4 regions of the Mesorhizobium sp. BR-1-1-10 genome follow, and region 4 is predicted to be linked to each of the others. Evidence: predicted binding sites of a transcription regulator. Region 4 holds the regulator's gene; each other region holds the start of a gene.

The links. Region 4 encodes LexA, which represses DNA repair genes until DNA is damaged. Its sites were predicted from a motif close to TGTTCNNNNTGTGTTCNG; they were not measured.
Region 1: the regulator LexA is predicted to act here: its motif matches at 2,583-2,600, upstream of LB555_RS13300 (DNA recombination protein RmuC).
Region 2: the regulator LexA is predicted to act here: its motif matches at 2,658-2,675, upstream of LB555_RS00755 (ImuA family protein).
Region 3: the regulator LexA is predicted to act here: its motif matches at 3,247-3,264, upstream of LB555_RS16735 (PA0069 family radical SAM protein).

Annotation. Positions count from the first base shown of each region.
Region 1 is NZ_JAIUIL010000005.1:375,383-380,460, forward strand. It holds gene truA (tRNA pseudouridine(38-40) synthase TruA) at 1-514, opposite strand, end outside; gene LB555_RS13285 (GNAT family N-acetyltransferase) at 538-1,044, opposite strand; gene fmt (methionyl-tRNA formyltransferase) at 1,041-1,994, opposite strand; gene def (peptide deformylase) at 1,999-2,529, opposite strand; gene LB555_RS13300 (DNA recombination protein RmuC) at 2,633-3,889, shown strand; gene LB555_RS13305 (GFA family protein) at 3,893-4,297, opposite strand; gene LB555_RS13310 (cation diffusion facilitator family transporter) at 4,424-5,078, opposite strand, start outside.
Region 2 is NZ_JAIUIL010000001.1:174,660-179,737, reverse strand. It holds gene LB555_RS00760 (caspase family protein) at 1-1,874, opposite strand, end outside; gene LB555_RS00755 (ImuA family protein) at 2,700-3,458, shown strand; gene LB555_RS00750 (Y-family DNA polymerase) at 3,373-4,896, shown strand; gene LB555_RS00745 (error-prone DNA polymerase) at 4,893-5,078, shown strand, end outside.
Region 3 is NZ_JAIUIL010000007.1:83,019-88,096, forward strand. It holds gene LB555_RS16710 (S49 family peptidase) at 37-900, shown strand; gene LB555_RS16715 (membrane protein) at 983-1,168, shown strand; gene LB555_RS16720 (4-(cytidine 5'-diphospho)-2-C-methyl-D-erythritol kinase) at 1,174-2,097, shown strand; gene moaB (molybdenum cofactor biosynthesis protein B) at 2,084-2,638, shown strand; gene LB555_RS16730 (glycosyltransferase) at 2,667-3,188, opposite strand; gene LB555_RS16735 (PA0069 family radical SAM protein) at 3,339-4,493, shown strand; gene LB555_RS16740 (ribonuclease HII) at 4,646-5,078, shown strand, end outside.
Region 4 is NZ_JAIUIL010000003.1:459,622-464,699, forward strand. It holds gene LB555_RS08095 (ComEC/Rec2 family competence protein) at 1-950, shown strand, start outside; gene lexA (transcriptional repressor LexA) at 944-1,687, opposite strand; gene LB555_RS08105 (GntR family transcriptional regulator) at 2,097-2,870, opposite strand; gene LB555_RS08110 (ABC transporter substrate-binding protein) at 3,020-4,006, shown strand; gene LB555_RS08115 (ABC transporter ATP-binding protein) at 4,065-4,844, shown strand; gene LB555_RS08120 (ABC transporter permease) at 4,850-5,078, shown strand, end outside.

The sequences.
Region 1 (5,078 bases), on a different contig from region 4:
TCCTGATCGGGCTGTTGGCCTGGCACTGCGTCGAGCGGAAGGTGGTGAAGTCGTGCCGGCCGAGCAGGAGCTTCGCCGCCTCGTGCATGGCGGCGGCATCGAGCCGCTTCGGCACCCACCACACCTTACCCTTTTCCAGCGCCGAGGGCGCCCGCCGGTTGAGGATGCGGTAGAGATAGTGCCGGCCAATGGCGGAGAAACGGGCATCGAAATCGTCCGGGACGATCGTGGCCTTCAGGATGACGATGCGCGCGCCGGCCGCCTGCAGGTGTGCATTGACGGCATCGCGCACCTTGTCGTCGGGCCACGCCCTGGCAAGGTCGACATGCGCCACCTGCGCGGTCGCGTGCACGCCGGCATCGGTGCGGCCGGCGGCGCGCAGCCGGACCGCCTCGCCGCAGAATTTCTCGATCGCCTGCTCGATCGCCTGCTGCACCGAAGGCTGGTCGGCCTGATGCTGCCAGCCGGCAAACAGGCTGCCGTCATATTCGATATCGAGGCGAAAACGCGGCATGCCGGTCGGCTATACGCCCCCGCCTAGGCGGCGAGAGCGGTGAAGGCGGAGGCGTAGACCAGCCTGCCGGCTTCGGGAGCGTCGCCCCAGGCCAGCGCCTGCAGCGCCTCGCCCTGGTATTCGCTCTCGAACTTTTCGGCGCGGGCGTGGCTATAGCCGAAACGGCCGTAATAGGCCGGATCGCCCAGCACGACGGCCAGTGTCTCGCCGGCGTCCTTGAGCCGGATATGAGCCTCGCGGATCAAGGCGCCGCCGATGCCGGAGCCGTGAAAGGAAGGCTCCACCGCCAGCGGGGCAAGCGCCACGGCGGCAAAACTCTTGCCGCCGCTCTGCACGAACAGCCGTGAGAACAGGATATGGCCGACGGCCTGGCCGTCCTCTTCCGCCACCAGTTCGACGACGGCGTCACCGCCGGTCACCAACGCGTCGACCAGTCCGGCCTCCGTCTGCTGGCCGAAAGCGTGTTCCTCGACGAGGCGGATGGCCTCGCGGTCCCGCGGCGTCGCCGCGCGTATCGACATCATGCTCATGAGAATTTCAGTCCTTTTTCGATCTTGGCTCCGCGCAGGAATTCCGACGCGGCGGCGGGCTTTCCGCCCGCACGTTGAACTTCGACCAGCCTGACCGCGCCTTTTCCGCAGGCGACCGTCAGCCGGTCATCGAGAATTCCTCCCGACTCGCCCAAATCTTCCGAAGGCGACACGCCTTCGGATAGCGTCGAGCGAAGCAGTTTCAGCCGTTCCATACGGCCGCCAATTTCAATCTCGGACCAGGCGCCGGGAAACGGCGACAGGCCACGAATATGGTTGTGAACCTCGGCCGCGGGCCGTGTCCACTCCACGCGCGTCTCGGATTTATCGATTTTCCTGGCGTAAGTCACCCCTTCGGCCGCCTGCGCGGTAAATGCCAGGGTGTTCTGTTCCAGCCGCGCCAACGCTTCCACCATCAGGGCAGCGCCGACACTCATCAACCGATCATGCAGATCGCCGGCTGTCATATCGGGGCCGATGGCGCATTTTTCAACCAGTCCCACCGGGCCGGTATCCAGCCCCGCCTCCATGCGCATCACCACCATGCCGGTCTCGGTATCTCCAGCCATGATGGCGCGCTGGATGGGCGCGGCGCCACGCCAGCGCGGCAAAAGCGATGCGTGGCCGTTGACGCAGCCAAGCCGGGGTGCGTCAAGAATTGCCTTGGGCAACAGCAATCCATAGGCGACGACCACGGCGATATCGGCGCCCAGGTCGGCAAAAGCGGCCTGCTCGGCCTCGCTTTTCAACGATGCCGATGCACGCACCTCGATGCCAAGCCGCCCGGCCTCGCGCTGCACCGGTGACGGCGTCAGTTCCAACCCGCGCCGGCCGGCGGCGCGCGGTGGCTGCGTGTAGACGGCTGAAATCTCGTGGCCAGCCTCGGCGATGGCGCGCAGCGTCGGCACCGAAAACTCCGGCGTGCCCATGAAGATGACGCGAAGGGGCATTGCCCTATCCCACCAGCTTGCCTGGCGCCTTGTCCCTGGCGAGCTTCTTGAACTTCTTCACCACCATGTCGCGCTTCAGCTTCGAGATGTGGTCGATGAACAGCACGCCGTTGAGGTGGTCGATTTCGTGCTGCAGGCAGGTTGCCATCAGCCCCTCGGCCTCGATCTCCTGCAGCTTGCCGTCACGGTCCAGATATTTGACCCTCACCGAAGCCGGGCGCTCGACCTCGGCATAGTAATCAGGGATCGACAGACAGCCTTCCTCGTAGACGGACCGCGCGGCGGCGCTTTCGAGAATTTCCGGATTGATGAAGACATGTGGCGCCGGGGCTTCGTCTTCCTTGGCGAGATCGATCACCAGCATGCGCAGGGGCTCGCCGACCTGGATTGCCGCCAACCCGATGCCGGGTGCGTCATACATGGTCGCCAGCATATCTTCGGCAAGTTTGCGCACCGGCGCGTCGACGCGCTCCACCGGCTTGGAGACCTGGCGCAGGATGGGATCGGGAAGAATGATGAGCGGCTTGATCGGCATGGCGTTTCACCTAAGACCTCAATAGAAAGGCGTCAACCGGTGCGCCTGCGCCTCGTTCACGTTTTGATCTGTGCCAGACCGCCGAATCGGCTATGCTGTCCACATGAATGATCTGAGCACCATCCTTTCGGAGCCCGCCGCACGGCTCGGCGCCTCGACTATCACGCTCGGCCACGTCTTGGCCGTCGCCACATTGCTGTTTCTCGGCTTGTTCGTGGCGCTCGTCATCGCGCTGTGGCGCTCGGCCAAGGCGCGCGCGGTCGCCGCAGCGGAAGCCGCCGACCATGCCCGCGACGCCGAGGCGCGGATGGCCGGCATTCTGCAATCCCAGGCCGAGATGCAGGGCCGCATGGGCGCCATCGCCGAAGTGTTCGGCGCCCGCCAAGCCGAATTGACGCAGTCGATCGGCCAGCGGCTCGACGCCATGACCGGCCGCATCGGCCAGACCATGACCGAGCAGACCAAGTCCACGCATGAGAGCCTCGCGAAACTGCAGGAGCGGCTGGCGGTCATCGACACCGCGCAAGGCAACATCCAGTCGCTGGCCGGCCAGGTCGTGCAGCTGCAGGCGATCCTCTCCAACAAGCAGACGCGCGGCGCCTTCGGCCAGTCGCGCATGGAGGCGATCGTCGCCGACGGCCTGCCGCACGGCGCCTACGAATTCCAGGCGACGCTGTCGAACGGCAGCCGGCCGGACTGCCTGGTGAAAATGCCGAACGGCGCGCCGTCGCTTGCCATCGATGCCAAATTTCCCCTGGAAGCGTGGAATGCCATCCGGGCCGCCGATAACGCCGACCTGCAGAAGGTCGCGGCCCAGGCCTTCCGCCGCGATATCGAGGTCCATATCCGCGACATTTCGGAAAAATACCTGCTCCAGGGCGAAACCCAGGACACCGCCTTCATGTTCGTGCCGTCGGAATCGGTGTTCGCCGAAATCCACGAGAATTTCGAAGCGGTTGTCCAGAAGGCGCACCGTGCCCGCGTCATCATCGTCTCGCCTTCGCTCTTGATGCTGTCGATCCAGGTCATCCAGGCGATCCTCAAGGATGCGCGCATGCGCGAGCAGGCGCATCTGATCCAGGGCGAAGTCATCAGGCTGATGGAAGACGTCCAGCGTGTCGACGAGCGGGTGCGCAAATTGCAGGGCCATTTCGGCCAGTCGGCCAAGGACATCGAAGACATACTCGTCTCGACCTCGAAGGTGACCAAGCGTGGCCAGAAGATCGAGGCGCTGGAATTCGGAGAAGGCGAGCCCGATGCCCCGCGCGGCGGCGCCCCTGCCAAGGTGGAGGCCGCACCGCGCGCTGCCGATTCAAAGACCGGGCAGCTGAGATTGAGGGTCGTCGAAGGCGACGACTGAACGCTACTGCTCTTCGACCGTCGTCATACCCTCGAATTCCGGAAGCCAGTGCAGCGCCGACCGATGCCATTTCTGGTGTCTCGGGACCAGGTTCTGGCGCTGCCGCGAGGTCCCGACCCTGATCCCATAGACCTTCGGACCGTCGCCGACCGATGTCGCATAGAGATGCGAGCCGCAGTCGGCACAAAAAGCCTGCGTTCGCTTGGCGCCGCTCGCCACGGTCTTGATGTAGATCTTCGGTTCGCCGCTGGTGATCCGGTAGTGATCCTCCGTCGCAGGAACGGTAACGCGAAATGCCGTACCGGTCAGTTGCTGGCAATCGGTACAATGGCAGATCGAGGTCTTCTCCGGGTCGACCTCCGCCTCATAGGTGATGGCGCCACAATGGCAGCCGCCGTCGATCTTCATTGTCATTCCTCCAACTTCGATCGGCTGATTTTAGCGGCACGGAGACCCGAGGCAACGGCGGGGCGCTGGTCCAGAGGCCAGAATCCCGAAAAGTGCACCGCGGTGTCGCAAAGTTCGTACTCGAATCTATCCGGACGCGGATTCGATCAGCTTGCGCCGCTTTTCCCAGGTGCCTGACGTCTGCGGCTTGACGAACAGCCGCGTGATCTCAGGCATCTCCTTCTTCAACCGCGCCTCGATGCGCTCGACACAGGCCTCGATCTCCGGCGCCGACAAATGGTCCTCGAATTCGATGCTCAGGCCGGCGACGATTTCTTCCGGACCCATATGCACCGTCAGCACGCCGTTCGCCCGCTGCACCGCCGGATCCTGCTGGACGATCGCCAGCACCTTCCTCTGCACCTCGGGTGAGGCCGGCTCGCCGATGAGCAGGCCCTTGCTTTCACGCGCCAGGAAGATTGCCGTCGTGCCGAGGATGAGCGAGATGCCGATCGAGGCGGCGCCGTCGAGTTCGGGCATCTCGAAAATCTCCGCCGCCAATATGCCGGCAAAGGCGACGGCCAGGCCGAGAAGGGCGGCACTGTCTTCGAACAGCACGGTATAGACGCTCGGATCCTTGCTCGATTGCACGGCTTGCAGCCAGCCCTGCTTGCCCTTCTGCTTGCGGAATTCCTTCAGCGCCACCAGCCAGGAGCTGCCTTCGAACAGGAAGGACAGGCCGAGAACGATGTAGTTCACCCTAGCGTTGGCGACCGGCTCCGGCGCCATGATGTGGATGATG
Region 2 (5,078 bases), on a different contig from region 4:
TCTACTCCCAAACCATTGAACAGAGCACGTCCCCAGGCAGTCATCCCATAGGGGTCGCCTTTGTCGGACGCCTTCGCATAGAAGCCATTCGCCTTTTTGGGATCCACGGCAGCCCCTATCCCTGAGGCGGCAATATAGCCCAGCTCGAACACTGCGCGCACATGCCCCTTGTCGGCAGCATCCTGGATCGCCTTCTTGGCCTCGTCGACCTTACCAACTGCAAGCAATGCCCGGCCGAGCTGGTAGTGGAAGCGAGGGACATCGGGATAGGCTTTCACCGCCGCTCGGCAGACGTCTACGGCGTTGCTGCTGATCTCATTCGGCAACAGGCCGGGGACGACGCCCTGCAGGTCAAGTGGCTCACCCGCCTCCCTGTCGCAGGGGTCGACGCTTGGCGAGAGCTTCATCGTCGCCGGCTTCGACGACGTGTTGTCGGCCCTGATTTCGAAGCCGACGATCAGTGGCTGGACGGCGCCGATCTGGGGTTCATAGCGCAAGTGGTCGACTTCATCGGCCATCAGGCTCGAATCTGGCGACAAGGTCCGATCCGGCAGCGACAGCGTTCCCGTTGCCGGATAGCCTGCAAATTTCAGGCTGACTGCCGGATCCGCGGTTGGGAAATCCAGTTGCAACGGGACCGGGCCGACGCCAACTGGAACATGGACCTCACGATTCTCGATGGCTTCGGCGGCGCCGGCAATGTGAATGCCGCGTTCCACCGCTTGCTGCTTCTGTTCGGACTCCAGCGAGGCTATAAGTTGCTTGCCCTCGGCACCCTCACCATTCTTGACCCGGAACACCAGGATGCCCTGGGATTCGCCACCCCAATTGTCGCGCGTTGAATAGGCCAGCATGTCGACTTCTTCCTGGGCACCCACACCTTTGGGCACGTCCATTCGCAATCGCGGGAGATCCTTGCCGGCAATCGGCTCCCCCGCCGCAACCGGCTTCCCGTCCAGAATCAGATGCCCCAGCGCCGGCTGCCTGTCGATGCTGACGGTGACCGCACCGCCATCGACATCGACCGGCTCCGGCAGGTCGAGCGCGACAGGCCCGACGCCGGACGGCACGACCTTTTCCAAGACGGGCGGCAGTGCAGGCCGGTTGGCGCGACGCATGAGGACGACCTCGTCGATCAGCGATGAGTTTTCCCAAGGCACTTGCTTACCGGCCGTAGCCTCGACCACATCCCTGCGAACGGCTGCCATGACCGAGCGTATCTCCTGGTTCGGCGCCAGCGCGCGACGAGAGAAGGCGGAGGAGAAGGGGCTGAGGTCGCCATTTCCGTCATAAGCGACAGCACCGGGCTCGGTGGCGAAGGCTATAAGCGTGTTCAGCGAACTTTTCACCTGTGCAAGCCCGGTGTTGCCAGCAACGATCAGCTGGTCTCGCAACCAATAGTCCTTGCGCGGAAACGGATTGTTGCGGCAGGCATCGAGGATGATCACCTGGATCTTTGATTTCGTCCGCAACTGCTGCAGCACATCATCGAGCTTGACGGCCTGGACCTCAATGTCGGCCGCGTTCTTGAGCGACGCATCGACCGGGATCAGGAAATTTTCTCCGCCGATCTGAAAGCCGTGGCCGGAATAGTACACGATCGCCAGATCGGCACCGTCCGCCGCCGCGAGGTAGTTGCGGAACTGTTTTTCGAATTCGATCTTGGTGAGATCCTTGGCGACGAACACATCGAACCCGGCCAGACGAAAGGTGTTCGACACGTCCTCGGCATCCTTGTCCGGGTTCTTGAGGGCCGGAATCTCGCGGTATTCGGAATTGCCGATGACAAGGGCCACCCTACGATCGGCACAAGCTTGGAATGCCGTGAAGCTGGTGAGCATCAGGGCCGCAATGAACGCAAAACGTCGCAGCATGGCGCATCCTTAACTGCTCACGACCTGAAGGGTACAAGACACAGCTTGCGACAACCAGGTCTGTTAAAGACTTCACAATCTGCCCAAACGGCAAGGTCGCACCCGCGATGGATGGCAGGTGCTGTTCCCACACTCCTAAAATAACCCAGTGGCGTGGGTACCGCAATAAGCCGGGCGAATGCGAACCAGTCTGCGGCGTGATCGGACTGCAGGGCCTTGCTGTCGCCCGGTCAGCTATGTCGACAAAGCACCGGGCCGGTTGACACTATCTCGCCTCGGCCCGTTGCTTCGCGGGCGGAGCCCTCCCCGCTTTGGGAGCCATTTAGACCAGCCCAGGCTTCTCGCACGTCCTGTGTCCGTTTCCTCGCCTTCGCGGCCGAGACGATCCCGCCTTCGCGCCGATCAACGAGCGCACCGTCGCGAGCATCCGCCACAGCTCGGGTCGACGACCGGTCATCTGAAACTGCCCAAGCGATCTGGCAGGTGGCCAAACGATCCCTGTGCGCCGCTGCGCATCGCAGCCGCTGCCGATGCGTGCCCGTGGATGGCAGCGCGCTCGGGCTGCCAATTGGCAGGAGAAGCTATCAACGCGCCTGCTCTTGCGGGGAGGACTTCTTCCGGCACTCCTTGGCTGATTACGAGATGCACGAGCGGTCGCGCAGACGCACCGGCACTCGGGGCGGGGCTGCAGTTCGGCACAGCTCACCTGGCGCGTTGCTTCAAACCGTCCAAGGCCTGCTCGGGACACCCGCCCTGCCCTACCTCTTGACTCTTGATCCGTGTTGGAACAAATAGAGAACAAATTCCTATTCTGCTGAAGGTTCGATGAACGTGCGGCGACAACCCGCTATCGGTACATTGCGCGCGTCGATCGAGAAAATCGAAGGCCGGAGCCGACCTACTAAGTCGGTTCTTCCCTTCGGAATCCCCGATCTCGACAAGCGGCTCCCCGGGGGCGGGCTGGCGCTCGGTGCCCTTCATGAGATCGCCGGCGGCGGCACCGGTGCGATCGATGCCGCCGCCGCGGCCCTTTTCGCCGCGGGCATCGCCGCCCGTACCAGGGGCAAGGTTCTGTGGGTCATCACGCGCTCCGACCTCTTCGCGCCCGCTCTGGCGCAGGCAGGCTTGGCGCCCGACCGGGTCATCTATGCCGAAGCCGGTGACGATAAGACCATTCTTGCTTGCGTGGAGGAAGGCTTGCGGCACGGTGGGCTCGGCACCGTGGTCGGCGAAGTCGCCCGGCTCGACATGACGGCCTCCCGGCGGCTTCAGCTTTGTGCCGAAGAGACCGGCACCATCGGCATCGCCCTGCGGCGCTGGCGACGGCAGGCCGAGGCGGCTGATTTCGGGCAACCGACTGCGGCTGTGACCCGATGGCGCATCTCGGTGCTGCCTTCGGCTTCATTGCCGGTGCCCGGGGTCGGCCGTCACCGCTGGCTGGTCGAGCTTATCCGGGCGCGAGCTGGCGGAAGTGCGGATTTTGAACTGGAGGCCTGCGATGGCAAGGGTCGTCTCGCTCTTCCTTCCCAGCTGGTCGACCGACAGGCTGCGGCGCCTGGCTGGCGACGCCGCACCGCCCGCTGAGGCGCCGCTCGTGCTGACTGGCCTGCACGGGAGGCGGGAGGTGGTGCTAGCCGCGGACGCGGCGGCCTGGGCTGCGGGCGCGCGCGTCGGCATGCCTGCCACCAAAGCCCGTGTTCTTGTCCCCAAGCTGGTCGTTCGAGATCATGATGCTGCGGGTGACGCCGAGGCGCTCGGCCGGCTGGCCGTCTGGATGTTGCGGCGTTACGCCCCGATCGTCGCGGTCGACGTGCCGGACGGCATTGTCCTCGACACCACGGGCGCCGATCATCTGCACGGCGGCGAGGAAGCGATGCTCGCCCGCCTGGTTGACCGGCTGGCTACGTCCGGGTTCACCAGTCGGTCGGCGATCGCCGACACCTGGGGAGCAGCGCACGCGCTCGCGCGTCATGCGACCAGACCGGCAATCGTCGCCCCGCCGGGACACAGCGCCTCAGCGATCGCACAACTGCCGCTTTCGGCGCTGCGCCTGCCGGCTGATACGATCGAGGGCCTGCGCGTCCTCGGCTTCGAACGCATCGCTGATCTGCTTACGCAGCCGCGTGCGCCTTTGACGTTGCGGTTCGGCCCCCAGCTTGGGCGGCGGATCGATCAGGCACTTGGCGTCCTCAACGAGCCGATCGATCCGATACGCGGCGAGGAGCTGACCGAGGTCAGACGCAGCTTTGCCGAGCCGATTGGGGCGGCCGAGACCATAAAACGCTTCATCGGTGAGCTCGTCGCTGCCCTGCGCCAAGCGTTGGAAGCCAAGGGGCTTGGCGCCAGGCGTCTTGATCTCATCTGCCACCGCGTCGACAGCAGCGCCCAGGCCATTCGCGTCGGCACCGCCCTTCCCGTACGCGATGCCAAGCGCCTGACGCGGCTCTTGACCGACAAGGTCGAAACCATCGACCCCGGCTTCGGGATCGAGGTCATGACACTGACGGCGATACTTGCCGAGCCGCTTGCCGCCAAGCAGCTCATGACCTCGCTGGTCGACGATGCGGCACCGGACGTGTCGGACCTGATCGATGTGCTGGCCAACCGTGTCGGCGAGCGCTCGCTCTATCGCGCCGCGCCGGTCGCCACCGATGTTCCGGAGCGATCGGTGCGCCGCATTCCCGCAATGGCGCCGGACTCCGGCGCCACATGGCCGGGTGATTGGCCGCGCCCGGCCCGGCTCCTGCCCTCGCCCGAACCGATCGAGACCGTTGCGCTGTTGCCCGATCATCCACCGGTGTCCTTTACCTGGCGAGGCATCCGACGCCGTGTTCGCCGCGCCGATGGACCGGAACGCATTTTCGGCGAGTGGTGGCGTTGCGACGCGGAACTGGTGGCTGTGCGCGATTATTTCCGCGTCGAGGACGATGCCGGCGAGCGCTATTGGATCTTCCGCTCCGGCGATGGCGAGGACGCGGCCACCGGCTCGCATCGCTGGTTTTTGCATGGGGTGTTCGGATGACCGACCGCCACCGCTACGCGGAACTACAGGTCACCTCGCATTTCAGTTTTCTGCGTGGCGCCTCATCATGCGAGCAATTGTTTGCCCAGGCCGCGGTGGCCGGGATCGAGGCGATGGCAGTGGTCGACCGCAACTCGCTCGCCGGGATCGTGCGCGCCCACGAGGCCGCCAACGCCACCGGC
Region 3 (5,078 bases), on a different contig from region 4:
TACATGCCTGCAACCATCGCCGGAGACCACGCCATCGTGAAACGTCTTTTCAACCGCCTGCTGCCGAAGTCCTGGCGCTCCTCCGTCGTCACCGTTCCGGTCATCCGACTGCACGGCACCATCATGGCCGGCGGAGGCCAGTTCCGGCCGAGCCTGTCGCTTGCTTCCACCGCCGGACTGATCGAAAAGGCGTTTTCCTTCGAGGCGCCGGCGGTCGCGATCTCGATCAATTCGCCGGGCGGCTCGCCGGTGCAGTCACGGCTGATCTTCAAGCGCATCCGCGACCTTGCGGTCGAGAAGAATAAAAAGGTCCTGGTCTTCGTCGAGGATGTCGCGGCGTCCGGCGGCTACATGATCGCGGTCGCCGGCGACGAGATCTTCGCCGATCCCTCCTCCATCGTCGGCTCGATCGGCGTGGTGTCGGCCTCGTTCGGTTTCCCGGAACTGATGAAGAAGATCGGCGTCGAGCGCCGTGTCCACACCGCCGGCCAGAACAAGGCGGTGCTCGATCCGTTCAAGCCCGAGAAGAAGGAAGACGTCGAGCGGCTCAAGGTGCTGCAGCTCGAAGTGCACGAGACCTTCATCGATCTGGTCAAGGAGCGCCGCGGTACGAAGCTGGCGGACGATCCGGACCTGTTCACCGGTCTGTTCTGGACCGGCAAGCGAGGCCTGGAGCTCGGCCTCGTCGATGCGCTGGGCGACATGCGCACGGTGCTGAAGACCCGCTTCGGGCCGAAGACCCAGCTCAGGCTGGTGGCGGCGCCGCGCGGTTTGTTCGGCCGCTTTGGCCTGTTCGGCTCGAGCAAGGGCTTTTCGGCACCCGATATCGCCGCAGTTGCCGCCAGCGGCGTCATCGATGCGGCGGAAGAGCGCGCATCGTGGGCGCGCTTCGGGCTTTGAAAAAGCCATGAAAGCGTCTAGCATGGTTGCCCGAAAGACCCGACCGGCCGGTCTTACCGGCCCAGCGTGGTAGGAGTTTGACATGCCGCAGCTCATTTTTTTCGCCGTCGTCGGCGTCGCCGCCTATTTCGGTTACCGCACCTTCGTGCGCGAGGCTGAACGCGTGACGGCCAAGGTGCGGCGCACCGAAAAACAGGCGGCCAACGGCGCGATGGGAACGCTGGTCAAGGATCCGCAGACCGGCGAATACCGGCTGGCCAAGGACTGACCCTCATTTCACTCGCAATCGAGACTGCGGAATCCGGTCAGCGTGTCCGGACATGGGCCGCACCCGCCAAGATAAACCTAGCTTTGCACGTCACCGGCAGGCGCGCCGACGGCTATCATCTCATCGAAAGCCTGGCTGTGTTCACGCGCTTTGGCGACAGGATCGAGATCGCGCCGGCCGACGCCGATGAGTTCAGCGTGTCCGGCCGCTATGCGGCGGACGTACCGCTCGATGGCGGCAATCTTGTGCTGAAGGGCCGCGACGCCCTGCGGCAGGCCGCTGGCGTTCGGAGCACGCCGCCGGTAAGCATCAGGCTCGAAAAGAACCTTCCGGTCGCATCCGGCGTGGGCGGAGGATCGAGCGACGCGGCGGCCGTGCTGCGCGGGCTGACCGAGAGCTGGGGGCTGGAGCTCGACAGCGCCGAACTGGCGCGGATCGGTCTTTCGCTTGGCGCCGATGTGCCGATGTGCCTGGCGGCAAAGCCGCTGGTCGCGCGCGGCATTGGTGAGGAACTGTCGATGGTGCCGGATTTTTCAGCACTGGGTCTCGTGCTGGTCAATCCGGGTGTGCCGGTCTCGACGGCGGAAATCTTCGCCGCACTTTCGCATCGCGATAATGAGCCGCTGCCGCCGCTGCCGCGCAGTATCGAGTTTCACAGCCTGCGCAACTGGCTGGAAATCACCCGCAACGATCTCGAGCGGCCAGCCCTTGCGATGCAGCCCGCCATCGGCAGGGCGCTTTCGTGGCTTGATAAGGCCGGATCGGGCTTTTCACGAATGTCCGGATCGGGCGCGACGTGCTTCGGCCTGTTCGAGACCGGCAATGTCGCCAAGCGCGCTGCGGCCGAGATCCGCGGCCGCCAGCCCGACTGGTTCGTCGCGGCAACGCGCAGCATGGCGTCGGAGGCTGGGCGAGATGGCCAGAATTGACGAGAGCCGTGCCTTCATTCCGGTGCGCATCGCGGTGCTGACTGTTTCCGACACACGCAGCCTGGCCGACGACAAATCCGGGCAGACACTGGCCGATCGCATTACCAAGGCCGGCCACATCGTGGCCGCCCGCGATATCGTCACCGACGACCGCGAAAAAATCCGCGACACCGTTCTGGCGTGGTCGCGGGACAAGGCCGTCGACGTCGTGATCACCACTGGCGGAACCGGTTTTACCGGACGCGATGTGACGCCCGAGGCGCTGGAGCCGATCTTCGAAAAGCGCATGGACGGCTTTTCGGAAGTGTTCCACCGCATTTCCTATGACAAGATCGGCACCTCGACGATCCAGAGCCGGGCGACCGGCGGTGTCGTCAACGCCACTTTCGTCTTCGTGCTGCCGGGATCGCCCGGCGCCTGCAAGGACGCCTGGGACGGCATCCTCGAGCCACAGCTCGATTACCGGCACATGCCCTGTAACTTCGTCGAGATCATGCCGCGCCTGGACGAACATCTGCGGCGCGGCAAATCGGCGTCGTAAGCAACGCCACGCAGAGCCGTTGCAAAAATCACCCCCGAGAGCGGTGCTTCGGCTGCGCTGGCCAGATTTCGGCGTCGAGCCGCCTGGTCGCCAGCCCGCGCGCTAAGGCCTCGGCGGTGCCGTCATTCTTGGACAGCGACGCCGCCTGTCGCTTGCTGATCACCAGTCCGTCGGCGAGCGCGCGGTTTGCCGAAAAGACCCGGGCCAGGAACGGTGGACGGCTGCCCCGCGCCCGCGAGAACCGGGCCGCTATTGTCTGCCTGGCCGTATGGGCGACGACGGCGTCGATCCAGCCCTCCACCAGCCTCGCACCCGGTTCGAGAAACAGCAGCCAGTCACCCTTGGCCTGGCGGATGCCGGCGGCGATGCCCCCGCTCCCCACATAGTGGCAGCCGGCATGCTCGGCGACGCGATGCGTCTGGTCGCTGGAGCCCGTGTCGCAGACGACAACCTCGCGCACCACGCCCTCGACCGCGCCGCCAATCAGCGTCGCCAGCGTAAGAGCGAGCCCCTCCTCGTCATTGTGCGTTTCAATCAGAACACTGAGCATGGTTAGCCGAATAGCGGAAAGCGTTGGTCGGCGCCAGTTTTTGCAGCGCACCATAGAAAGTTCTTGATTTGTTCTCATCGACAAAATAGGAACAGTTTCATGAGCAGAGCGATTCGACACAACATGGACAGTCCCTGGGAGCGGGCGAAGATGGAACCGATCATGCGCGCCGACATTGCAGCCTTCGGAGCAGGGCGAGCCGAAATGGCCAACGCGATGATCGAGCAGAGCGGCATGCGGGTCCGTCCGGACCGCAACCGCGGCCGGTCGGCAGGCATCAATCCGTCCGGCCGGTTCGAACCTGTCAGCCGGCATGTCTTCGACGACGGCTGGAGTTCGCTGGAGGAACTTCCTCCCTTTAAGACCGAGGTGCAGGTGGAAAAGCCGCGCACCATCATCACCCGCAACGAATCGCCCGACATCTCCTTCGACCGGTCGATCAATCCCTATCGCGGCTGCGAGCACGGTTGCGTCTATTGCTTCGCGCGGCCGACACACTCGTTCATGGGCCTGTCGCCGGGCCTGGACTTCGAATCCAAGCTGTTCGCCAAGCCCGACGCGGCACGCCTGCTCGACAAGGAATTGTCAAAGGATGGCTACCAGCCGCGCACCATCGCCATCGGCACCAACACCGATCCCTACCAGCCGATCGAGAAGCAGTACCGGATCATGCGCGAAATCCTCGAAGTGCTGGAGGCGCGCGGCCACCCGGTCGGCATCGTCACCAAGTCAGCCCTGGTCGTGCGCGACATCGACATTCTGTCGCGCATGGCGGAGCGGGGCTTGGCCAAGGTGGCGCTGTCGGTGACGACGCTTGACCGCATGCTGGCCAGGACGATGGAACCTCGGGCATCGACGCCGACCAAGCGGCTGGAGGCGATCAGGCAGCTTTCGGATGCCGGTATCCCCGCTTCGGTGATGGTGGCGCCGATCATTCCGGGCCTGACCGACCAGGAGATGGAACGCATCCTCGACTCGGCGCACTATGCCGGGGCGCGCGAAGCCGGCTATGTGGTGCTGCGCCTGCCGCTGGAGGTCAGCCCGATCTTCAAGGATTGGCTGCTGCGCCACTATCCCGACCGCTACCGCCACGTCATGTCGCTGGTCCGTTCGATGCGCGACGGCAAGGACTACGATTCGGAATGGGGCAAGCGCATGAAGGGCGCCGGGCCCTATGCCTGGCAGATCGGCCGGCGCTTCGAAATCACCGCCAAGCGGCTCGGCCTCAATGCCGAGCGGCGTACACTGCGGACCGACCAGTTCGTCGCTGCCGGCAAGGACCAGGAGCAGTTGATGCTGCTCTGAACCGAAAATCGCCTCGGCTGTTCATTGCCGCCGTGGCAAAGAAATCCCGTCCGGCCTGCCCCGGCCTGCAGACGGTGCCCTCCCGGTCCGGCGCCCCACCCGACCCGGAGGGACTTGCGGAGAATCGGAGCCGATGCGAACCTCGCCGCAACATGGCTCGCGCGCGTTCTGATTCTCCGCCTCTCTTCGAAATCGTCGAGAAACCCGATTTCTCCTTCGAGACGAAGGCGATGGCCGATGGTTTGTGGCCGGTCGCGGGGATGGACGAAGCCGGCCGCGGCCCGCTCGCGGGTCCCGTGGTCGCGGCGGCAGTGGTGCTCGACCCCGCCAATATTCCCGAGGGTCTCGACGATTCCAAGCGGCTTAGCCACCTGCAGCGCGAAGCGCTGTTCCTGCACATCATCGGCTCCGCTCTCGGCGTCTCGATGGCGTCGATCAGCGCCGAGGGTATCGATGGCACCAACATCCTCAAGGCGAGCCTCGAAGCGATGCGCCGCGCACTGGTCGGGCTGCCGGTGCAGGCTAAGCTCGCGCTCGCGGATGGGCGCGACGTGCCGCCGGGATTGCCCTGCGAGGGGCGCGCGC
Region 4 (5,078 bases):
GCAGCGCCACGGCACTGTTTGCCATCTGGCATTTCCAGCGGGTATCGCCGCTCAGCCTGTTCGCCAATCTGGCCGTGATGCCTATCGTGTCGGTCGTGATGTTCCTGGCCGTCGCCAGCGCGCTGCTGATGCCATTCGGACTGGATTGGCCGGCTCTCTACCTCATGGGCAAGGGCCTGACAGCAATGATCGCCGTGTCGGCGTGGATATCGGAGCGCTCTCCGGTCGATGGAGTCGGGCTGATTTCGCAGCAATCCGTGCTGATGGTCACGGTCGCGCTGGTAATCGCGACGATGGCGACGACATGGCTGCGGCTCGCGGCGCTGCCATTCGCGCTCGCCGGCCTGTTGACTGTGTCGCACACGCGCGCGCCCGATGTGCTGATCTCGGAAGATGCGCGGCTGGTCGCGCTGCCGATCGGCAATGGCGAACTGGCCGTCAACCGGGAACGTCCCAACGAATTCGCAACCGACAACTGGAAGCGCGCCCTGATCTCCGAAACAATCGTCAAACCGGAAATGTTCGACACGACAGACGGGCAATTCGATGTTGCCAGTCCGACCGACCTGCCGCCGGGATCGCCCTTCTACTGCCGCGAAGGCCTGTGCCTTGCCAGGCACCCTTCCGGCGCGATCATTGCCTATGTCGAAGACCGCAAGACCACCTGGAAAGCCTGCGCTTTCGCCGACCTGATCATCGTCAACGACGCAACCGCCTATGACGCGTGCCACAATCCACTGGTTCTCGTCGTCACCAAACGGCAGCTCGCCCGCAAGGGAAGCGCTGCCGTCTTCTTCAATCCCCAGTCGGCCACGACCCGGGCCGCGATCGCATTCGCCGTCGACGGACCATACCGACCTTGGCACGAACAGCGAAAATTCTCACGCGAGGCAAGGGGGCTGCCGCCGTACAAAAAACCCGACAAGCCCGATGGCAAGCCGGCTCAGTAACGCCTGATCAACCCGACCAGCTTGCCTTGTACCTTGACCCTGTCCGGCCCGAAAATGCGCGTTTCGTAGGCTGGATTGGCGGCCTCGAGCGCGATCGAAGCGCCTTTGCGGCGGAACCGCTTCAGTGTCGCTTCCTCTTCGTCGACCAGTGCCACGATAATTTCGCCCGGGCTTGCCGTGTCGGCATTGCGGATAATGACCGTGTCTCCATCGAAGATACCAGCCTCGATCATCGAGTCGCCCTTGACCTCCAACGCATAGTGCTCGCCGCCCATGATCATGTCCGGCGGCACCGAGATCGAATGCGTCTGATGCTGGATGGCATCGATCGGCACACCGGCGGCGATACGGCCCATGACCGGGATGGACACGGCTGAAACCGCATCGTCGTCGTTGCCGGCCGCGGGCAGGCGCGAAGGCGCAGCGGCCGGCCTGATCTGGCGTCCGAGACTGCCTTGGCCAAGGCTGCCTTGGATGACGCTTGGCGAGAACTTCTTTGCCGCATTGAGGCCCGGCGCGATCGAGTCCGGCAGCCGCAGCACTTCCAGCGCGCGCGCCCGATTGGGTAGCCGGCGAATGAAGCCGCGCTCCTCCAGCGCCGTGATCAGGCGATGGATCCCCGACTTGGAGGCAAGATCGAGTGCTTCCTTCATCTCGTCGAAGGAAGGCGGTATCCCGCTTTCCTTGAGCCGTTCGTGGATGAACATCAGCAGTTCATGTTGCTTGCGTGTCAGCATGGCGGCCCCCAAGACATTGAACGAAAGGTTGAACCAGAATCGAAAAAACAAACCCAGAACAAACACTATCTGTTCCAGTTGTGTTCTGCAACCGTTTAAAGTTTAATGAATTTGTTAAGGGGTCTGAAGTTTTTTGCCCGCGACGGCGGGCAGCAACCAGCCCTTTCCGCCATCGGCAGGCGCATTGAAATCGTTTTGGTTAATGGCCTGTGGCCCATCCGCCGACGAGGCTTTGGCATCAGTTAGTTGGAAGGCTTCTCCTCGGGGGCACGTATAATTCGCGGAGCCATTATCGCGGAACGAAACGAAACCAAAATGCCAACGATTGGTAGCTTCGGGCGGCCATGGATCCGGGCGTTCGGCGCACCCCGGCCAGCGCGTTCGAATAGGCGTAGCGGAAGCGCTGAAGTTATCCCGAACCCGCCTTCAAGCTGCCGGCGCGAGCGGCGTATCTGGTAGCGCCGCTGTCTTCGCTGTGGACATAGACGTGCAGTGTGTAGCCGATATGCGCCGTCATCAGCGCCTTGGCCCGCTCGACGTCACGGTCGAGCGCCGCTTCCATGATCGCGGTATGGTGTTCGATCGCAATCGCTTCGCGTAGCGCTTCGATTGCCTCTTCATAGCCATCCTTGAGGCCGGCCGCGGCCCGCAGTGTCGGCGCCAGACCAAGAAAGCGATGATGCCGGCGCAGCTGATCCGAGATCGTCGAGCGGAACCGCAACAGCCAGTCGCATGTGGCGGCGCTCAGCAGCGCCGCATGGAAGGCCTCGTGGTTCTCGTCCCATCTGTCGACGGCCGCGTCCGAGGGATCGTCGACCGCCGTCTTGCAACGCGAGAGCCGGTAGTGGGCGGTGACCACGGCATCCTCCCACTCCCTGCCGCCTTTTTCCATCGATTCGAGGAACAGGGGTATCTCGACCACCATCCTGGCGCGTGCCAGATCCTCCAGCTCGGCCCGCGACACCGGAGCCACGGCAAAACCACGATTGCTGATGGCGGTGACCAGGCGTTCGGCCTCGAGCCGCGACAGGGCTTCGCGCAACGGTGTCCAGCCGACGCCATAGGTGCCGCGCAGCGCACTCAGTTTGAGCGGGGCGCCGGGCATGAGGCGCGTGGTCAGGATGTCGCGCCGCAACAGCTGATAGGCGGCTTCCGTTTTTGTGGAACTCGTTTCATCCCGCATGGTGATCAATCCGTCGTCTGGCAAAAGTATATATGATATTGGGTCACAGCAACAATTATATATAATGTTTGACACAGACCGGCGGACTCACCATGATCGCCGTAGCCGCCGCGTTTCCAAGCGGCCCTGATCAAATCTGGGAGGAAATGATGTTGAAGTCGAAATCCGCTTGGTTGTCGGGCTTGGCGCTGGCAGGCGCATTGATGGTCAGCGCCGGCAGTGCCGCGGCCGATCAGATCCGTATCGGCATTGCCAATTTCGGCGAGCATCCGCAATTGAACGCCGCCATAGCCGGCTTCAAGAAGGCGCTGACGGATAATGGCTACGTCGAGGGCAAGGACGTCGTCTACACGGAGAGCCACACCAATTTCGATGCATCGCTGGTGCCGCAGATGATCGCCAAGCTGCAGGCCGAGCAGCCCAAGCTGATCTACACCATCACCACGCCGGTATCGCAGATCGCCAAGAAAGCGCTTGCCGGTTCCGGCATTCCGATCGTTTTTGCCGCGGTCACCGATCCGGTGGCGGCCAAGCTGGTGCCGTCATGGGACGCCGGAGACGAAGGCATGACCGGCGCCAGCGATCTGCAGGACGTCGCCGCGGTGATGGCCTTCACCAAGAAGCTGCTGCCGAACGCCAAGCGCTTCGGCGTGCCTTATAATCCCGGTGAGGCCAATGACGTTGCCTTGGTCGAAAAGATCAAGGCGGCGGCACCGGCCGCGGGCTTCGAGGTGGTGGAGGTCGGCATAGACAACGTCAATGACATCCAGCAACGCATCGCTTCGCTCGCCGGCAAGGCCGACGTGATCTACGGCCCGGCCTCGAACCTGATCCAGCCGGCGATCGCCGCTGTCTCCGCGGCCGCCCGCCAGGCCGGTATCCCGGTCGTCAACTCCGATGACAGTGCGGTCCGTAACGGTACCGTGCCGGCGAGCTTCGCGGTCAATTACACGCAGGTCGGCGTCAACGCCGGCAACATCGCCGCCGAGATCCTCAAGGGCAAGGATCCCAAGACGATCGCGCCGTCGCGCCCGGCCTACAAGGACCACATGGCAACGATCTCGCGCAAGGCGATGGCCGCGTTCGGCATCGAGATACCGGCTTCAATGGCCGATTGCGGCTGCATCGTCGACTAACATCGGAACTGCCGGGGTGACGGCGTCGGCGCCGTCATCCCGAGGTCAGGGAGAAACGATGCTCGAGATTCGATCCGCGCGCAAAGTGTTCTACAAGGGCCAGGCCGACGAGAAGGTCGCGCTGGACGGTCTCAGCCTGTCCTTGGCCACCGGAGAGTTCGGCATCGTCATCGGCTCCAATGGGGCCGGCAAGAGCAGCATGCTCAACGCCATTTCCGGCGCCCTGATCCTCGATTCCGGCCAGATCCTGATCAACGGCGCCGACGTGACTGCAATGCCGGTGCACAAGCGCGCCGCGAAACTGGCGCGCGTGTTCCAGGACCCGATGCGCGGCACCGCCGCCAGCATGACGGTTGCGGAAAACATGCTGCTGGCCGATTTGCGTAGCCAAAAGCGCACCTTGCGCCCGGGGCTGAACACCACCCGGCTTGCGTCCTACAGGGAACGACTGTCGATACTGGGTCTCGGTTTGGAAAATCGTCTCGACACGCGCGTCGACCTGCTCTCGGGCGGGCAGCGGCAATCCTTGTCGCTGATCATGGCGGTCGGCGGATCGCCGGACTTGCTGCTGCTCGACGAGCATACCGCGGCCCTCGACCCGCGCACGGCCGAAATCGTCATGCAAGCGACCGTGCGCGCCGTCAACGCGCTGAAACTGACGACTTTGATGGTGACCCACAACATGCAACACGCCGTCGATTATGGCAGCCGGGTGATCATGCTCGATGCGGGCCGGGTGCTCCTGGAAGTCGCCGGGCAGGAGAAGGCGAGGGTCACGGTTATTGATCTGATCGGCCATTTCTCGGTCAAGACCGATCGCATGTTGCTGGCGAGCTGATCATCATGGATTTTGTTGGGGACGTTCTCACCAGCTTCGTCGCGATCATGCCGGTCACCCTGGCGCAAAGCCTGATCCTGGCCTTTGTCGTGCTCGGGATCATGATCCCGTTTCGCATGCTGAATTTTCCCGATCTCACCAGCGAAGGCGCTTTTCCGCTGGGCGGCTGCGTCTGCGGCGTTCTCCTTGCCGCCGGCGCATCGCCGCTGATGGGCGTTGCTGCCGCCCTTGTCG